2 regions of the Mycolicibacterium sichuanense genome follow, and region 2 is predicted to be linked to the other one. Evidence: riboswitches for the same ligand, from Rfam matches in the RefSeq annotation. Region 2 holds a riboswitch; the other holds the start of a gene.

Region 1 (7,774 bases), on a different contig from region 2:
CCTTGCGCTGCAGCAGCAGAGTGATCGCGTCGGCGGCGATCCCGCCGATCTCGCCGGCGTCGCGGCAGATGACGACTTCCATCTAGGTGGCCGCCGTCGGCTTGGTCGCGGTGAAGAGAGTTTCCCCGGTCGCTATCTCGGCACCCGACGTCACCGCGTCGGAGGCGACGACGTTTCCTGGCTCGCGCTCGTCCATCACGACCACGGGAACGATGGGATCGAGCCCCTTGGCCACGATCGCGGGTACGTCGTAGGTGATGACCAGTTGACCCGCCGTGACCTCGTCGCCCTGACTGACGTGGGTCGTGAAGCCCTCACCCTTCAGCGCGACGGTGTCCAGCCCCAGGTGCACCAACACGCCGACGCCGTCCGGGGTGAGGACTACGTAGGCATGCGGAAGCAGTTTCAGCAGTCGTCCGCTCACCGGCGCGACGGCCTCTACGACAGCGCTGGGGGGTTCGACCGCCGCGCCGTAGCCGACCATGCCCTGCGAGAAGACCGGATCGGAGACGTCGCGAAGCGGTATCGCACGTCCCGAGATCGGGGCGAGGACTGATGTGGTGCTCACTGCGGCTCCTTCGTGGCGACTGTGTGCCCAACAATACGAGCGCCCCGCAACAGGGTCTCGTGGTCCGGGGTTCTCGTCTAAGCTTCCGCACAGCGTGGGCGGGGGCGACGGGTGCGCACGAGGAGGGTGACCGACGATGAGCGAGACCATCGAAAATCAAGGGCCGCAACCGAAGTCGGGGCTGCGCATTCCGGGGTTCGCGCAGCTGCAGCGGCTTGGCAAGAGCCTCATGCTGCCGATCGCAGTGCTGCCGGCGGCCGGAATCCTGCTGCGGCTGGGCCAAGACGATCTGCTCGGGCGCATCAAGGCACCGGTCATCGGGCCGTTCTTCCAAGCGATGAGCGCGGCGGGCGACGCGATCTTCAGCAATCTCCCGCTGCTCTTCGCCGTCGGCGTCGCCATCGGATTCGCCAAGAAGGCAGACGGTTCGACGGCGCTGGCCGCCGTCGTCGGCTATCTGGTGGTTCAGGCGGTGTTCAAGACGATGTCGCCGATCGTCCTGGCCGGTCAGGTCGACAAGGCGGGCGAGCAGGCCCAGATCAACTACAGCGTGTTCGCTGGAATCGTGGTCGGTCTGCTCACCGCGTGGCTCTTCGATCGCTATCACACCATTCAATTACCCTCGTATCTCGGCTTTTTCGGGGGTCGGCGCTTCGTGCCGATCGTGGTCTCCCTGGCGTGCCTCTTCCTGTCGTTCGCGATGAGCTACTGCTACCCGCTCTTCGACGCGGGCTTGACCGGCCTCGGCAAGTTCATCGGCGGCTCGGGAGCAATTGGCGCGTTCGTCTATGGATTCGCCAACCGCATGCTGATCCCGCTCGGTCTGCACCACATCGTGAATTCCTTCGTGTGGTTCATCTACGGCGACTATCAGGCCCCCGACGGCAAGGTGGTCACCGGTGAGCTCACCCGCTTCGCCGCGGGTGATCCCTCCGCGGGTCTGCTGACCTCGGGCTTCTATCCGATCCTGATGTTCGGTCTGCCGGCCGCCGCGCTGGCGATGATCCACGTCGCCAACAAGAAGCAGCGCAAGGTGGCAGTCGGCATCCTGTCGGCGGCCGCACTGACCGCCTTCCTCACCGGTGTCACCGAGCCGCTCGAGTTCGCGTTCATGTTCGTGGCCTTCCCTCTCTACGTCATCCACGCCGTGCTCACCGGGCTGTCCCTGGCGATTGCCTACCTGCTCGACATCCACCTCGGCTTCTCGTTCTCCGCCGGCCTCATCGATCTGCTCCTGTACGGCACCGCGCCGGCCGCGAAGAACATCCCGCTGCTCATCGGCATGGGCGTGGTGTTCTTCGTCGTCTACTACCTGCTGTTCCGCTTCGCGATCACGAAGTGGAACATGCGGACCCCCGGCCGGGAACCCGACGACGAGTTCGAGGCCGAAGAGCGGGCCAACCTCGGCGAGGGCGCCGATGCAGCCACCGCGGTGATGCCGGGTGCGCCAGGCACCGCGACCGAGACCCGCACCGCCCCCGCGCCCGCGCAGGTCGCGGAGAGCACCGCCGAGCAACTCATCGCCGCCTTCGGTGGTCGGGCCAACCTCGTCAACGTCGACGCCTGCATCACGCGCCTGCGCATGGAGGTGGCCGACACCGGCAAGGTCGACCAGGCTCGACTCAAGAGCCTCGGCGCTGCCGGTGTCATCGAGGTCGGCAACAACGTCCAGGCGGTCTTCGGGACCCAGGCGGAGGTCTTGAAGAACGACATCATCGACGTCCTCTAGGACGCCGGGCGCCGAAACGACCCCCGCGACGCTGGCCGCCTGACCGCTTTCATGGCAAGGGCGCTTGATCGCGAGTAAGTTTCCGTCCACAACTCAATACGCTGTCGACGCGCAGCGGGAGATCCCCGTTCTCGGGGTGCCGTAGGAGCAACATCCTCCCCAGGAATCTCTCAGGCCCAGTACCGCCGCGCCGAGGCAACTCTGGAGAAAGCGCCGGGCACGACAGCGGCACTTACCGAAGGTGAATGGCACGCCCGTGGCGTCGCTCAATCTCTCAGGTCTCAGGACAGAGCGGGGAGGCGACCTGCACCGTCACATGCCGACCAGAGGTTCATCATGTCCATCCCAGCCCAGTCCATTTCCACCCTGCAAATTCCCACCCAGCCTCTTCCCACCCAGCCTCTTCCCACCCCGCCAATTCCCACCCAGTCCCTCGCCACCCGATGACCATCAGCGTCTTCGAGCTGTTCTCCGTCGGCATCGGCCCATCGAGTTCGCACACCGTCGGCCCGATGCGCGCCGCGGCGCGCTTCGCCGGCGAGGTCAGCCAGCGCGGGTTGCTCGATGCGACGGCGGACGTGCGCGTGGACCTGTACGGATCGCTGGCCGCCACCGGTGCGGGTCACGGCACGATGGCCGCGATCCTGCTCGGGTTGGAGGGTTTCGCGCCCGAGACCATCGACACCGACGAGATGGAGAGTCGGTTGTCCACCCTGCGGGAGCAGGGTTGGATCCTATTCGGCGGCGCCCAGCAAGTGGCACTGACCGAGGATGCGATGGTGTTGCGGCCCTTGACCGTTCACGAGCGGCACGCCAACGCGATGACGCTCGCCGCGTTCGATGCGGACGGCACCGAGCTGCACCGGCAGACGTACTTCTCGGTCGGCGGCGGCTTCATCGTCAGCGCCGACGACGAGCTCCCGGATGGCGATCGACCTTCACCCGTCGACGCTCCCCTCGCCTTCGACAGTGCCGCCCGGCTGCTCCAGCTCGCCGACGCCCAAGGTCTCGCGATCAGCCAGGTCATGCTCGCCAACGAGTGCGCCACCCGCTCAGAGGACGAGGTGCGCACCGGCCTGCTGCACATCCACCAGGTGATGCTGCAGTGCCAGCGCAAGGGCATCGAACGCACCGGCAATCTGCCGGGCACCCTCGGCGTGCGACGGCGGGCCCACGATTGGTACGAGCGTCTCGACCGCGACGATCCCGACCGCGACGTCGCCTTCGCCGAGGACTGGGTGAACCTGGTCGCACTCGCGGTCAACGAGGAGAACGCGTCCGGCGGACGCGTGGTCACGGCCCCGACGAACGGGGCCGCGGGCATCATTCCCGCCGTATTGCACTATGCGCTGCACTACACCCGCGCGGGCGACGCCGACCCCGACGACGTGGTGGTGCGGTTCCTGCTCACTGCGGGCGCCATCGGTTCACTGTTCAAGCAGCGGGCGTCCATCTCGGGCGCCGAGGTCGGCTGCCAGGGCGAGGTTGGTTCGGCAGCCGCGATGGCGGCGGGAGCGCTGGCCGAGATCCTCGGCGGCACCGCGCAGCAGGTCGAGAACGCCGCCGAGATCGCCATGGAGCACAGCCTGGGCCTGACGTGCGACCCGATCGCCGGCCTGGTGCAGATCCCGTGCATCGAGCGCAATGCGATCTCGGCCGGCAAGGCCATCAACGCCGCGCGGATGGCACTGCGCGGGGACGGTTTTCACCGCGTCAGCCTCGACCAGGTGATCGAGACGATGCGCGCCACCGGGCTGGACATGAACTCCAAGTACAAGGAGACCTCGACCGGCGGACTGGCCATGCACGTTCCGGTCAACCGGGTGGAGTGCTGAGACCTCACCTACCGTGGGCGGTGAAGAATTGCGCGCTGGCCAGCGACGCGTTCGTCGCCCCCGTGGTGGGCCCGGCGTCGGGCAGGGCGAAGTTGCCGCTGGGCCAGGTGTGTCCGCCGCCGTCGATCTGGATGAACACCGCCGACGTGCCACCGGCGCAGCCCACCGAGGTGTAGCGCCGCAGACCGGTACCGTCGCCGACCGAGGGCAGGGCCTCCTCCACCGGGGCGTCCGAGCAGCCGTCCGCGGCGCGCCATCGGGCCGCCAGCGCCGGCGCCGAGAGGATGTCGCTGGCGCCACCCCGACCCACCATGCCGCCGCCACCGAACGGCACCACACCGTCGGCGGTGCCGTGGAACTGCAGGACCGACACCGGCCGCGACGGCGCGCACGGAACCCCCGAGCCGAGCGTGCCCGCCACCGGCGCGACGGCCGCGACGACGTCGGCGCGATCGCAGGCCAATCGATTGGCCATGAAACCCCCGGCCGACATGCCGGTGGCGAAGACCCGGCCCGGCGGGATGCCGTAGTCACGGACGAGTCGATCGACCAGCGCGACTAGGAAGCCGACGTCGTCGACGCCTTGCCGGTCTGGTGTCGAGGCGCCGCGTCCGTCGGCCCAGCTCTGGTCGATGCCGTCGGGGTAGGCCACGACCAAGCCAAGCGCGTCGGCGGCAGAATCGTAGTTCGAGATCGCCTCCTGCGCCTGACCCGTCGCGCCAGCGCCGTGCAGGTTGATCACCAGGCCCGCGGGCTGGTCATTGCCGGCCGGGGCGTGCACCAGGTACGTGCGTTGCAAACCACCGAACGACAGCTCCCCGCGCGTGTTGCCGGGAGGACCTGCCGCCGCGGACCCGCTGAGGCCGATCAGCGCGCAGCCGAGCGCAGTGACCAGGCCCGCCACCCATGCGCGCCCGGCAACCGTCAACATGCGGCGCCCACTTCTCGAAGCAATGCTCTCATCGGTGTCGACACGCGGGTCATTGAACGCAGCCGAGCTTGACGGCGGGTGAACGGCAGGTGCCCGACGAGATTTGCGCATGCCGCGTGCATTGACGGCCGCGCCCCGCGCAAAACCCCTACGCCCCGACCAGACCGCCGACCACACTCCTGACCAGCGATGTGACGAACGCGGCATCGATCACTTCGCGGGCAAACCAGCGCCGGTAGTACAGCGGCCCCATCAGCGCCGAGACGACGAACGCCCGATCCGTGGCTTCGGCGATCTCCCCCCTGGCCGCGGCCCTGTCGAGCACTTCGCGCAGTGACGCCGCGTGCCCTCGCTGGATCGATGCGTGCACCTCGGCGAAGGCCGGATCGCGCTCGGCGACGTCGACGAGCGACGGGACGACCGACGACCACCGGGCCGTCACGAGGAGTCCGCCGATGGCGACGAGGAGTTCGACCAGGTCGGTCTCCAGGGCGCCGGTATCCGGGACCGGATGCTCGGCACTGATCCGAACCGCCGCCTCGAGCACCAACGCCTCCCGCGAGGGCCAGTGTCGGTAGATCGTGGTCTTGGCGACGCCCGAGCGGCGTACCACCTCGTCGACGCTGAAACCGCTCACCCCGCTCTGGCTGAGCAGCTCCAAGGTGGCGCTCAACACGCGATCGCGAGATCGCGCGATCCGCCCGTCCACTGCATCTGCCATGGAGCCATCTTGTCACAACGCTACGCTACGGTGTCGTATCGTTTCTGACTTCGAGGACGGGATCCACGACCATGCAGTTCGCCTCCATCCGCATCATCACCGACGACGTCGAGCGGCTCGTCGAGTTCTACGAACACGTCACCGGCGTCGCGGGCGTACGACACACGCCGCTGTTCGCCGAGCTCGTGATGCCGCCCTTCGCACTGGCGATAGGACACACCCAGACCACGGCCCTGTTCGACGTGGACGACTTGCGCGCCGGTGAGAACCACAGCGCCATCGTCGAATTCGAGGTTGCCGACGTCGACGCCGAGTGGGAGCGCCTGGGTTCTGCGGTCGCAGACTGGGTGCAACCGCCGACCACCATGCCCTGGGGCAACCGCTCGACGCTGTTCCGGGATCCGGACGGCAATCTGGTCAACCTGTTCACCCCGGTGAGCGCGGACGCCATCGCCAGGGCCCGCCGCTAGAACGGACTGCTGTTGGCCTGTCTGCGCGCCGACTCTGGACGCGGGCCGAAACGCTCGATGTAGTCCGCGTGCAGACGGGCGTCCCGCTTGCGACGGATGACGTCGACCAGGTTGGGGTCCAGACCGTGCTGAGCCAGCCGGTGGCGGCGCCAGACCTTGTTGAGCGCCAATGACATCAGCACCGCCCAGGCGTAGATCGGCACCGTCATCTCCATGTGCACGTACAGCGACGCAGGCAGCAGCCAGAAGGGCGCCAGCACGATGAGCGGTGGAATCGCCATGCGAATCAGGTGGCGGCGCACCGCCCCGTGGTCGGCCAGATCATGGGCGACCCAGTCCCGCATCGAGTCGGGCAGGCGCCGCCCATACGAATAGGCGACGTACTGCAGCGGGGATGGCTTCTCGTGGGACATGCTGCCCTCCTTGGGGTGGACGTCGCTCACGGCAGGGCCGTCAGCGCAGCGGAATTGATGCGGGTGAGCACGCGGTGCAGCTCCTCGAGCTCGGCGAGGTCGACGCCGAGCCGGGCCACCACGGCCGGCGGAATCTGCAACGCCTGGGTGCGCAGCTCGAGGCCCCGGTCGGTGAGCTCGACGGCGGTGGCGCGCTCGTCGATCGCACTGCGACTGCGCGTGACGAACCCGAGCGCCTCGAGGCGCTTGAGCATGGGAGACAGCGTGGCCGAGTCGAGCTGCAAGGCAGCGGCGATCTCCTTGACCGTGAGCGCCGGCCGGCCAGCCGCGGTCGCGCGCCGATGATCCCAGAGCGCCAACATCACCAGATACTGCGGATGAGTCAGACCCAAGGGCTCCAGCAGGGGGCGATACACCGCCAACACGGCACGGTTGGTCACTGCCAACGCAAAGCACACCTGACGCTCGAGCGCGAGCGGATCGATCTCGGACTGGACGGAAGCGGACACAAGATAGATCGTACGCTAATAGTTAGTGCACTATCAATGTGCCGCGGGTCGCACGTTCCGTCGCATCCGCCCTCGCCGAAACGCCGGAGCCAACCCAGCGGGCGAGTCAGAATGACCCGATGCGCTTCGGAAACTTCATGGCCCCGTTTCACCCCGCCGGGCAGAACCCGACGTTGGCCATCGAGCGGGACCTCGAGCTGATCGTGGCGATGGACCGCCTCGGGTTCCACGAGGCATGGGTCGGCGAGCATCACTCCGCCGGTTTCGAGATCATCTCCTCCCCCGAGGTCTTCATCGGCGTGGCCGCCGAACGGACCAAGCACATCAAGCTCGGCACCGGGGTCAGCTCGTTGCCGTACCACCACCCGCTGCTGCTTGCCGATCGCATGGTGCTGCTGGATCACCTGACGCGCGGCCGCGTGATGCTCGGCTGCGGACCCGGTCAGCTCACCTCCGACGCCCACATGCTGGGGATTCCTGCCGATGCGCAGCGACCCCGCATGGAACAGTGCCTCGATGCGATCGTGCGGCTCCTGCGCGGGGAGACGGTCACGGTGCACACCGACGGTTTCACCCTGCAGGACGCCCGCCTGCAACT
Region 2 (7,774 bases):
TCGTGGTCGTCGGTGCAGTCATCGGGTGGCGCTTCTTCGGCGACGCCCTGTCGCACCGCTCACAGGCGGGTGCGGCCCGCTGCGTCTCGGGTGAGGTCGCCGTCGCGGTCGTGGTCGATCCCTCGATCGAACCGCAGATCACCCCACTCGCGGACAAGTACAACCAGTCCGCCGATCCCGTCGGCGACAAGTGCGTCAAGATCGGAGTGAAGTCCGCCGACGCCGATCAGGTGGTCGACGGCTTCGGCGGGACGTGGCCCGCGGACCTCGGTGAGCGGCCGGCCCTGTGGATCCCGGGCAGTTCGATCTCCGAAGCCCGACTGGAGGCGTCGACGGGTGAGAAGACCGTCAGCGACAGTCGGTCACTGGTCACCTCGCCGGTAGTGCTCGCGGTGCGGCCGCAGCTGAGGGCTGCTCTGGCACAACAGAACTGGGGCGCGCTGCCCGGTCTGCAGAACAACGCGACGTCGTTGGACGGGCTGAATCTGCCGGGTTGGGGCTCACTGCGACTGGCGTTGCCGATGTCCGGAGGTGGCGATGCGACCTACCTCGCCGCCGAGGCCGTGGCGTCGGCCGCGGCACCGCCGGGCGCGCCAGTCACCTCGGGCGCCAATGCGGTCGCCGCACTGATGGCGGGTCAGCCGAAGTTGGCCGACGCCAAGGCGTCCACGGCGCTGGATGCCCTCCTCGGGGCCGCCGATCCCGCGACGGCCGACGTGCACGCCGTGGTGGCCACCGAGCAGCAGATCTTCCAGCGCGGCACGCAGTCGGGCGCCAAGGACCGGTTGGCCGCCTGGCTGCCCCCGGGGCCGACGGCGCAGGCCGACTATCCGACGGTGCTGCTCGCGGGCAACTGGCTCAGCCAGGAACAGATCAGCGCGGCAAGCGAATTCGCGCGATTCCTGCGCAAGCCCGAGGCGCTGGCCAGCCTGACCGAAGCGGGCTTCCGCTCCAACGGCGCCACGATGCCGGCCAGCGACGTGACCGACTTCCCGGCCCTGCAGGCACCGCTCTCGGTGGGTGACGGCAGCACCAGGGCAACGCTGGCCAACCTGGTCAGCACCCCCGCCCAGAACCCGGCCGTGACGATCTTGCTCGATCAGTCCATGACCACCGACGAGGGTGGCAAGTCCCGGCTGGCCAACGTGACCGCCGCGCTCACCGCGCGACTGCAGGCGCTGCCGCCCAACGCCGCCGTCGGATTGTGGACCTTCGACGGCGTGGCCGGGCGTTCCGAGATCGCGCTGGGAGCACTCGACGAACCCATCGGCGGCCAACCCCGCTCGGCGGCACTGACCACCAACCTCAACGGCCAGGTGGCCAGCAACGGCGGCGCCGTGTCGTTCACGACGCTGCGGCTGCTGTATCCGGATGCCGTCGCCAACTTCCGGGATGGACAGCCGAATTCGGTGCTGGTGATCACCGCGGGTCCGCACACCGACCAGTCGCTGGACGGGCCCGGCCTTCAGGACTTCGTCAAGCAAACCTTCAACCAGGCCAAGCCGGTGGCGGTCGACGTGATCGACTTCGGGTCCGACCCCGACCGCGCCACCTGGGAGGCGGTCGCGCAGACGACCGGTGGCAGCTACCGCAACGTCGCGAGCTCTGCGGGTCCAGACCTCACCGCGGCGCTGACGGCAGCTATCGGCTAACGCGGGCCCAACGACTCGAGGGCGCGCTCGGCGAACACCCCGGGCACCTCGACCTGTGGATAGTGGCCGACGCCGGGAAGCTCGACGACCTTGGCGGCGGGGCGCAACTCACGCAGTCCCGCCAGCACGTTCACCGTGGCCACCGGATCCTCCAGCGCCCACAGGAAGCTAAGCGGCTTCGGCCAATTCCGCACCGCGCCGTGCCACCGCGACGCATGGCGCACCCGCTCGTCGAGGTAGGAGATCGTCAGGTGGGAGATGCGGTGGCCGCCGTCGCGGGACAGCAACGCCCATTGAGCTTCGGCCTCCTCGTCCGACAGCGGGTGGCCCGCGCTGAACAGCTCACCGAAGCCCGTCCGGAACGTCCTGCGGTTGGCCAGCCGCGCGGCGAGCGGCCCAAGTGGTCCCCGCAGCACCTTCTGCATCGGCCGCAGGGATGCCCGTTCCAGGATCACGCTGCCGTTGGTGAGTACTGCCGCGCGAAGGTCGAAACTCAAGCGCCTCTCGATGTCTCGAGCCAGTAGCTCGGTGGCGACCGAGGTGCCCATGTCGTGGGCGACGAGCACCACTGGCCCGGAGATCTCGGCCGCCACGACCGTCTCCACCAGGTCGGACTGCTCGAACAGGCTGTAGCGATGCGGTCGGGGTTTGTCGGACAAGCCGAACCCGAGGAAGTCCATCGTCAGCCAGGCGCGATCACCCAGGTGGGGCACCACGCTGCGGTAGTCGTACGAGCTCGACGGATACCCGTGCAGCATCAGCACCGTCGGCCCGGTACCCGCCGATGCCCGGACGAAGACCGAACCCACCGGCGTCTCGACGAAGTGTCCTCCGTCGAGCCAGTCCTCGACGCTTCTGGGCAACATCGGCCCAGGTTAGGCGAAGGCCTCCACCGGCGGGCAGGAGCACACCAGATTGCGGTCACCGTAGGCGCTGTCGATGCGGCGCACCGGCGGCCACACCTTGGGCCGGAAGCCCTTGCCAAGCGGGTAGGCCGCCTGCTCGCGGGTGTAGGGGTGCTTCCAGTTCTCCACCAGTAGGCACTCGGCGGTGTGGGGGGCACCGCGCAGCGGGTTGTCCTCGACCGACCAGGCCCCGGAACCGACCTGGTCGATCTCGGCGCGGATCGAGATCATGGCCTCGCAGAAGGCGTCCACCTCGGCCAGGCTCTCACTCTCGGTGGGCTCGACCATCAGCGTGCCCGCGACGGGGAAGCTCATGGTCGGCGCGTGAAAACCGTAGTCTGCCAACCGCTTCGCCACGTCGTCGACCGTGACGCCGGTGGTCTTGGTGATGGTGCGCAGATCCAGGATGCACTCGTGGGCCACCATGCCGTTCTCGCCCGTGTAGAGCACGGGGTAGTACTCGTCGAGCCGGCGGGCGATGTAGTTGGCCGACGCGATCGCGGTCAGGGTCGCCGCGCGCAGGCCGGGTGCTCCCATCATGCGGATGTAGGCCCACGTGATCGGCAGGATCGAGGCCGAACCGTAGGGCGCCGCCGACACCGTGTAGTGCTCACCGAGTTCGTCGGCGCGCGGATGTCCCGGCAGGTACGGCGCCAGATGGCTGCGCACCGCGACCGGCCCGACACCGGGACCGCCGCCGCCGTGCGGGATGCAGAAGGTCTTGTGCAGGTTCAGGTGGCTGACGTCGCCGCCGAAATGCCCCGGCCGGGCCAGCCCGACGAGCGCGTTCAGGTTCGCGCCGTCGACGTACACCTGTCCTCCTACGTCGTGGACGGCGGCACAGATCTCCTCGACGTCGTGCTCGTAGACGCCGTGCGTCGACGGGTAGGTGATCATCAGCGCCGCGACCCGGTCGCCGTGTTCGGCGATCTTGGCGCGCAGGTCGTCCAGGTCGACGTCACCGTTGGCACGGCAGGCGACCACTACGACGCGCATACCGGCCAGCGCCGCGGACGCCGCGTTGGTGCCGTGCGCGCTCGACGGGATCAGGCAGATGTTGCGTTGCGCGTCACCACGACTCAGGTGGTAGGCCTGGATGGCGAGCAACCCGGCGTACTCCCCCTGCGATCCCGCGTTGGGCTGCAGCGACACCGAGTCGTAGCCGGTGAGCTGGGTGAGCCAGGTCTCGAGGTCGGCGATCAGCTTGCGCAGCCCCGGGGTGTCCGATGCCGGTCCGAACGGGTGCTGACGGGCGAACTCCGGCCAGGTGATGGGTTCCATCTCGGCGGCGGCGTTGAGCTTCATCGTGCACGAACCCAGCGGAATCATGCTGCGGTCGAGCGCGATGTCCTTGTCCGACAGCGAGCGCAGGTAGCGCATCATCTCGGTCTCGGTGCGGTAGCGCGTGAAGGCGGGGTGGGTCAGGAACGGCGAGGTGCGGGTGGCGATCTCCGGGCCCGCCCAGTGTTGACCGCCGCGGCTCGCGCCGAAGGCCTCGAGCACCTGCTCGACGTGGGTGGCGGTGGTCGCCTCGTCACATGACATCGAGACGTGGTCGGCGTCGACGAGCCACACGTTGATGCCGCGCTCCTTGGCGGCGGCGCGGACCTCCTCGGCCCGGCCGGGCACGCGGGCGAGCACGGTGTCGAAGAACGCGTCGTGCACCACCTCGACACCGGCGTCGGTGAGTCCGCTGGCGATCGCCAGCGCATTGCCGTGGACCCTGTGCGCGATTGCAGTCAGTCCGTCGGCGCCGTGGTAGCTGGCGTACATCGCCGCCATCACCGCGAGCAGCACCTGCGCGGTGCAGATGTTGCTGGTGGCCTTGTCGCGGCGGATGTGCTGCTCACGGGTCTGCAGGGCCAGCCGGTAGGCGGCCGACCCGTCGGCGTCCACCGACACGCCGACCAGGCGGCCGGGCAGCTGACGGGCATGCTTGGCGTGCACGGCCAGGTAACCGGCATGCGGGCCGCCGAATCCCATTGGGACGCCGAAGCGTTGGGTGGTGCCGAACGCGACGTCGGCGCCGAGGTCTCCCGGCGGGGTGATCAGCGTGGCAGCCAGCAGGTCGGCACCGATCGCGACCAGTGCGCCGCGCTCGTGGGCCTGAGCGACCAGTGCACTCCAGTCGGTGACGCGTCCGCTGGCGCCAGGCAGCTGCACGATGACGCCGAAGAAGTCCCCATCGGGCAGGCCCTCGCGCAGGTCGGCGGTGACGACCTCGATGCCCAGCGGCTTGGCGCGCGTCTCGATCACCGCGGCAGTCTGGGCGTAGACGTCGACGTCCACGGCGATCCGGTTCACCGAACCCTTCACCGCGCGGTGCATCAGCGTCATGGCCTCTGCGGCCGCGGTGCCCTCGTCGAGCATGGAGGCGTTGGCGACCTCGAGGCCGGTGAGGTCCTCGACCATGGTTTGGAAGTTCAGCAGCGCCTCGAGCCGGCCCTGGCTGATCTCGGGCTGGTAGGGCGTGTAGGCCGTGTACCAGGCGGGGTTCTCCAGGATGTTGCGGCGCAGCACGGCCGGGGTGAGCGTGTCGAAGTACCCCTGACCGATCATCGAGACGGCGACGGTGTTCGCGTCGGCCATCGCGCGCAGTTCGGCCAGCGACTGCTCCTCCGACGCGGGCGGCGGAAGCTGGTCGAGTCCGGGCGCCACGCCATCGGCGGTCAGCGCGTCGAGAATGCCCGCGGGCAGCGCCTTCTCGGCCAGTTCGCCGAGGCTGTCGACACCGATGACCCCGAACATCGTCGCGACGGCGTCGGTGTCGGGTCCGATGTGCCGGTCGGAGAAGCGGGGGGTGTGGTGCTCATTGCGGGGATGGGGCGGGGTACCGGACAAGGGAGGACCTCTCACACGTCAGAGCGTGGAACCGCTAGCGGTCCTCTCCCTCTGTCGTCGACCCGTGACGGGTGCCTGAGAGATTCGGCCGGAGCCGGCCAGGGCCGGTTTCTGCCTTTCCCCATGGGCGGGCGAACATCCGCCGCTTTCCAGAGGCATCGTGGCTCCGCGCGGTCCTGGGTGCCTGAGAGGTTGACGGAGAGGTGTTGCTCCTTCGGCGTCCGCAGCTGGCGACCACGGAACTCTCCCGCGAGGGGGCGATGCGGTGCCGAGTCTACCGGAGTGCCGGGATCTAGCCGATCTTGCGGTCGCGGTGCTTGCGGCGCGAGGCCAGCTCGTCCTCGGGGCTGGGGATGGACTCCCCGCCGTCGGCACGCTCACCCGGGAAGTCGGCGATGGCGCCGGTGAGTTCGCGCATGGCACCCGAGACCGCGATGCCGAACACGCCCTGACCACCTTGCAGAAGGTCGACGACCTCTTCGGCGGAGGTGCATTCGTAGACCGTGGTGCCATCGGAGAACAGCGTGATGTTCGCGAGGTCCTTGACGCCGCGCTGGCGTAGGTGATCGACCGCGACACGGATGTTGTGCAGCGAGATGCCGGTGTCCAGAAGCCGTTTGACGATCTTGAGGACCAGGATGTCCTTGAACGAGTACAGCCGCTGGCTGCCCGAGCCCGCCGCACCGCGGATGGACGGGACCACCAGCGAGGTGCGTGCCCAGTAGTCCAGCTGGCGGTAGGTGATGCCCGCGATCTGGCACGCACTGGGACCGCGGTAGCCAACCAATTCGTCCGGCACCGAGTCGTCGGGAAACAGGCCCGCCTGGATGGGTTCGCCAGGTGCGGCTGAGACCACCCGCTCCGGGGTGCCGCTGGATGTGAGATCCAACTGCTCCTGACGTGGCGTGTCGCCCACTGCCCATCCTCTCGCCGATCGAACTGGATACGTGCCCACGAGCCGTCAGCGACGGTTCAGCACGTTTGCTCCGAGTTCTCGAGTATGTCGAGCATACGCTCCCTGCTCGGCACTCACTGCCTCTCGTAGTGAATGAAGTATGGCTGTCGACGGGTTCCATCGGGGAAACTCGCTCCGCGTGTCGAGCGCGTGAGACGTATCCGTGACTATCGCGTCAGGTGGCCTTGAAGTCGTCGGGAGACACACTGTCGAGGAACTCCTTGAACTTCTCGACCTCGTCCTCGCGCACCGCGCCGGTGGTCTCCTCGTCGGACTCGTCCGGAATCAGCAGGCCCGCCTCGGCGAGCACCGCCTCCTCGACGTAGATCGGCACCCCGACCCGCATGGCGATCGCCACCGAGTCCGAGGGGCGCGCCGAGACCTTGATGTCGCGGTCGAAGACCAGGTCGGCGTAGAAGGTGCCCTCCTGCAGGTCGACGATCCGCACTTCCTTGAGCGAATGGCCAAGGGCGGTAATCAGATCCCGGATCAAATCGTGGGTCAGCGGGCGGGCCGGTTCGACGCCCTGCTGCTCCAGCGCGATCGCCTGGGCCTCGGTCTGACCGATCCAGATCGGCAGGTAGCGATCACCATTGGATTCGCGTAGCAGCAGAACCGGCTGGTTCTGGGGCTGCTCAACGCGAATTCCGATCACACGAACTTCGCCCATCTGTGTCTGCCCTCCGCCTGAAAGCCGGTCCTGAAACCGTCGTGCCGAGTCTAATCCTCAGCGATCGAGTACGTCGCGCACCGCAGACTTGATCAGCGAGGTGTGCAACGTGATGGCCAGTGCAGCGACCTCGCGGGCCAGGTCGTCGGCGCGGTCTCGCGCGCCTGCCTTGACCACCGGCCCGGCGATCTGGGCGATCAGGTCCGACTGCCGGTCGGCGGCCGAACGGAACGCCCGCAGGTGCCGGGGTTCGACGCCGTAGTCGGCCAAGGCCTTGGCGCACTGCGCCGTCACGACAGAGTGCTCGTCGAAGAACCCACCGGGCCCGGTCCTGATCACGCCCGCCTTGATCAGCGAGCCGAGGAGTTCTTCGTCGACCCCAGAGCGGGACAGCAGGTCCTCCCGGCTCAGCCGGACCTGGGCCGGCGCGACGGCGGCCGTGTCGTAGGCGCTGGCGTCACCGGCCCGGTCCTGCGAGACCTGGACCAATCGCGGTACGCCATAACCGGTTCCGGTGTCGGGGAGCGCCCCGTCGGGCTGCGCGTCGAGTTGGGCCTTGATGACCTTCAACGGCAGGTAGTGGTCCCGCTGAGCGGTCAGGATGAAGCGCAACCGCGCACAGTCGTATGCGGTGAATCGCCGGTAGCCCGAGCCCGAGCGTTGCGGCGTGACCAGACCTTCGGCTTCCAGGAAGCGGATCTTGGAGATGGTCACGTCCGGAAAGTCGGGTCGCAGCGAGTCGAGGACCGCT

Evidence for each region. A riboswitch is a leader RNA that binds a small molecule or an ion and turns the genes downstream of it on or off. The one in region 2 is predicted to bind glycine.
Region 1: another riboswitch for glycine. It lies ahead of SBI80_RS04530 (L-serine ammonia-lyase); the one in region 2 lies ahead of gcvP (aminomethyl-transferring glycine dehydrogenase).

The regions. Positions count from the first base shown of each region.
Region 1 is NZ_JAWQPU010000001.1:928,040-935,813, reverse strand. Features, by position in the region: gene nagB (glucosamine-6-phosphate deaminase) at 1-82, opposite strand, end outside; gene SBI80_RS04545 (PTS sugar transporter subunit IIA) at 83-568, opposite strand; gene SBI80_RS04540 (PTS transporter subunit EIIC) at 705-2,297, shown strand; glycine riboswitch at 2,403-2,492, shown strand; gene SBI80_RS04530 (L-serine ammonia-lyase) at 2,741-4,132, shown strand; gene SBI80_RS04525 (extracellular catalytic domain type 1 short-chain-length polyhydroxyalkanoate depolymerase) at 4,137-5,063, opposite strand; gene SBI80_RS04520 (TetR/AcrR family transcriptional regulator) at 5,212-5,784, opposite strand; gene SBI80_RS04515 (VOC family protein) at 5,856-6,254, shown strand; gene SBI80_RS04510 (DUF5313 domain-containing protein) at 6,251-6,667, opposite strand; gene SBI80_RS04505 (MarR family winged helix-turn-helix transcriptional regulator) at 6,694-7,176, opposite strand; gene SBI80_RS04500 (LLM class flavin-dependent oxidoreductase) at 7,296-7,774, shown strand, end outside.
Region 2 is NZ_JAWQPU010000006.1:399,224-406,997, forward strand. Features, by position in the region: gene SBI80_RS20290 (substrate-binding domain-containing protein) at 1-1,652, shown strand, start outside; gene SBI80_RS20295 (alpha/beta fold hydrolase) at 1,649-2,518, opposite strand; gene gcvP (aminomethyl-transferring glycine dehydrogenase) at 2,528-5,398, opposite strand; glycine riboswitch at 5,440-5,559, opposite strand; glycine riboswitch at 5,560-5,658, opposite strand; gene SBI80_RS20305 (MerR family transcriptional regulator) at 5,691-6,314, opposite strand; gene SBI80_RS20310 (bifunctional nuclease family protein) at 6,529-7,023, opposite strand; gene ftsR (transcriptional regulator FtsR) at 7,081-7,774, opposite strand, start outside.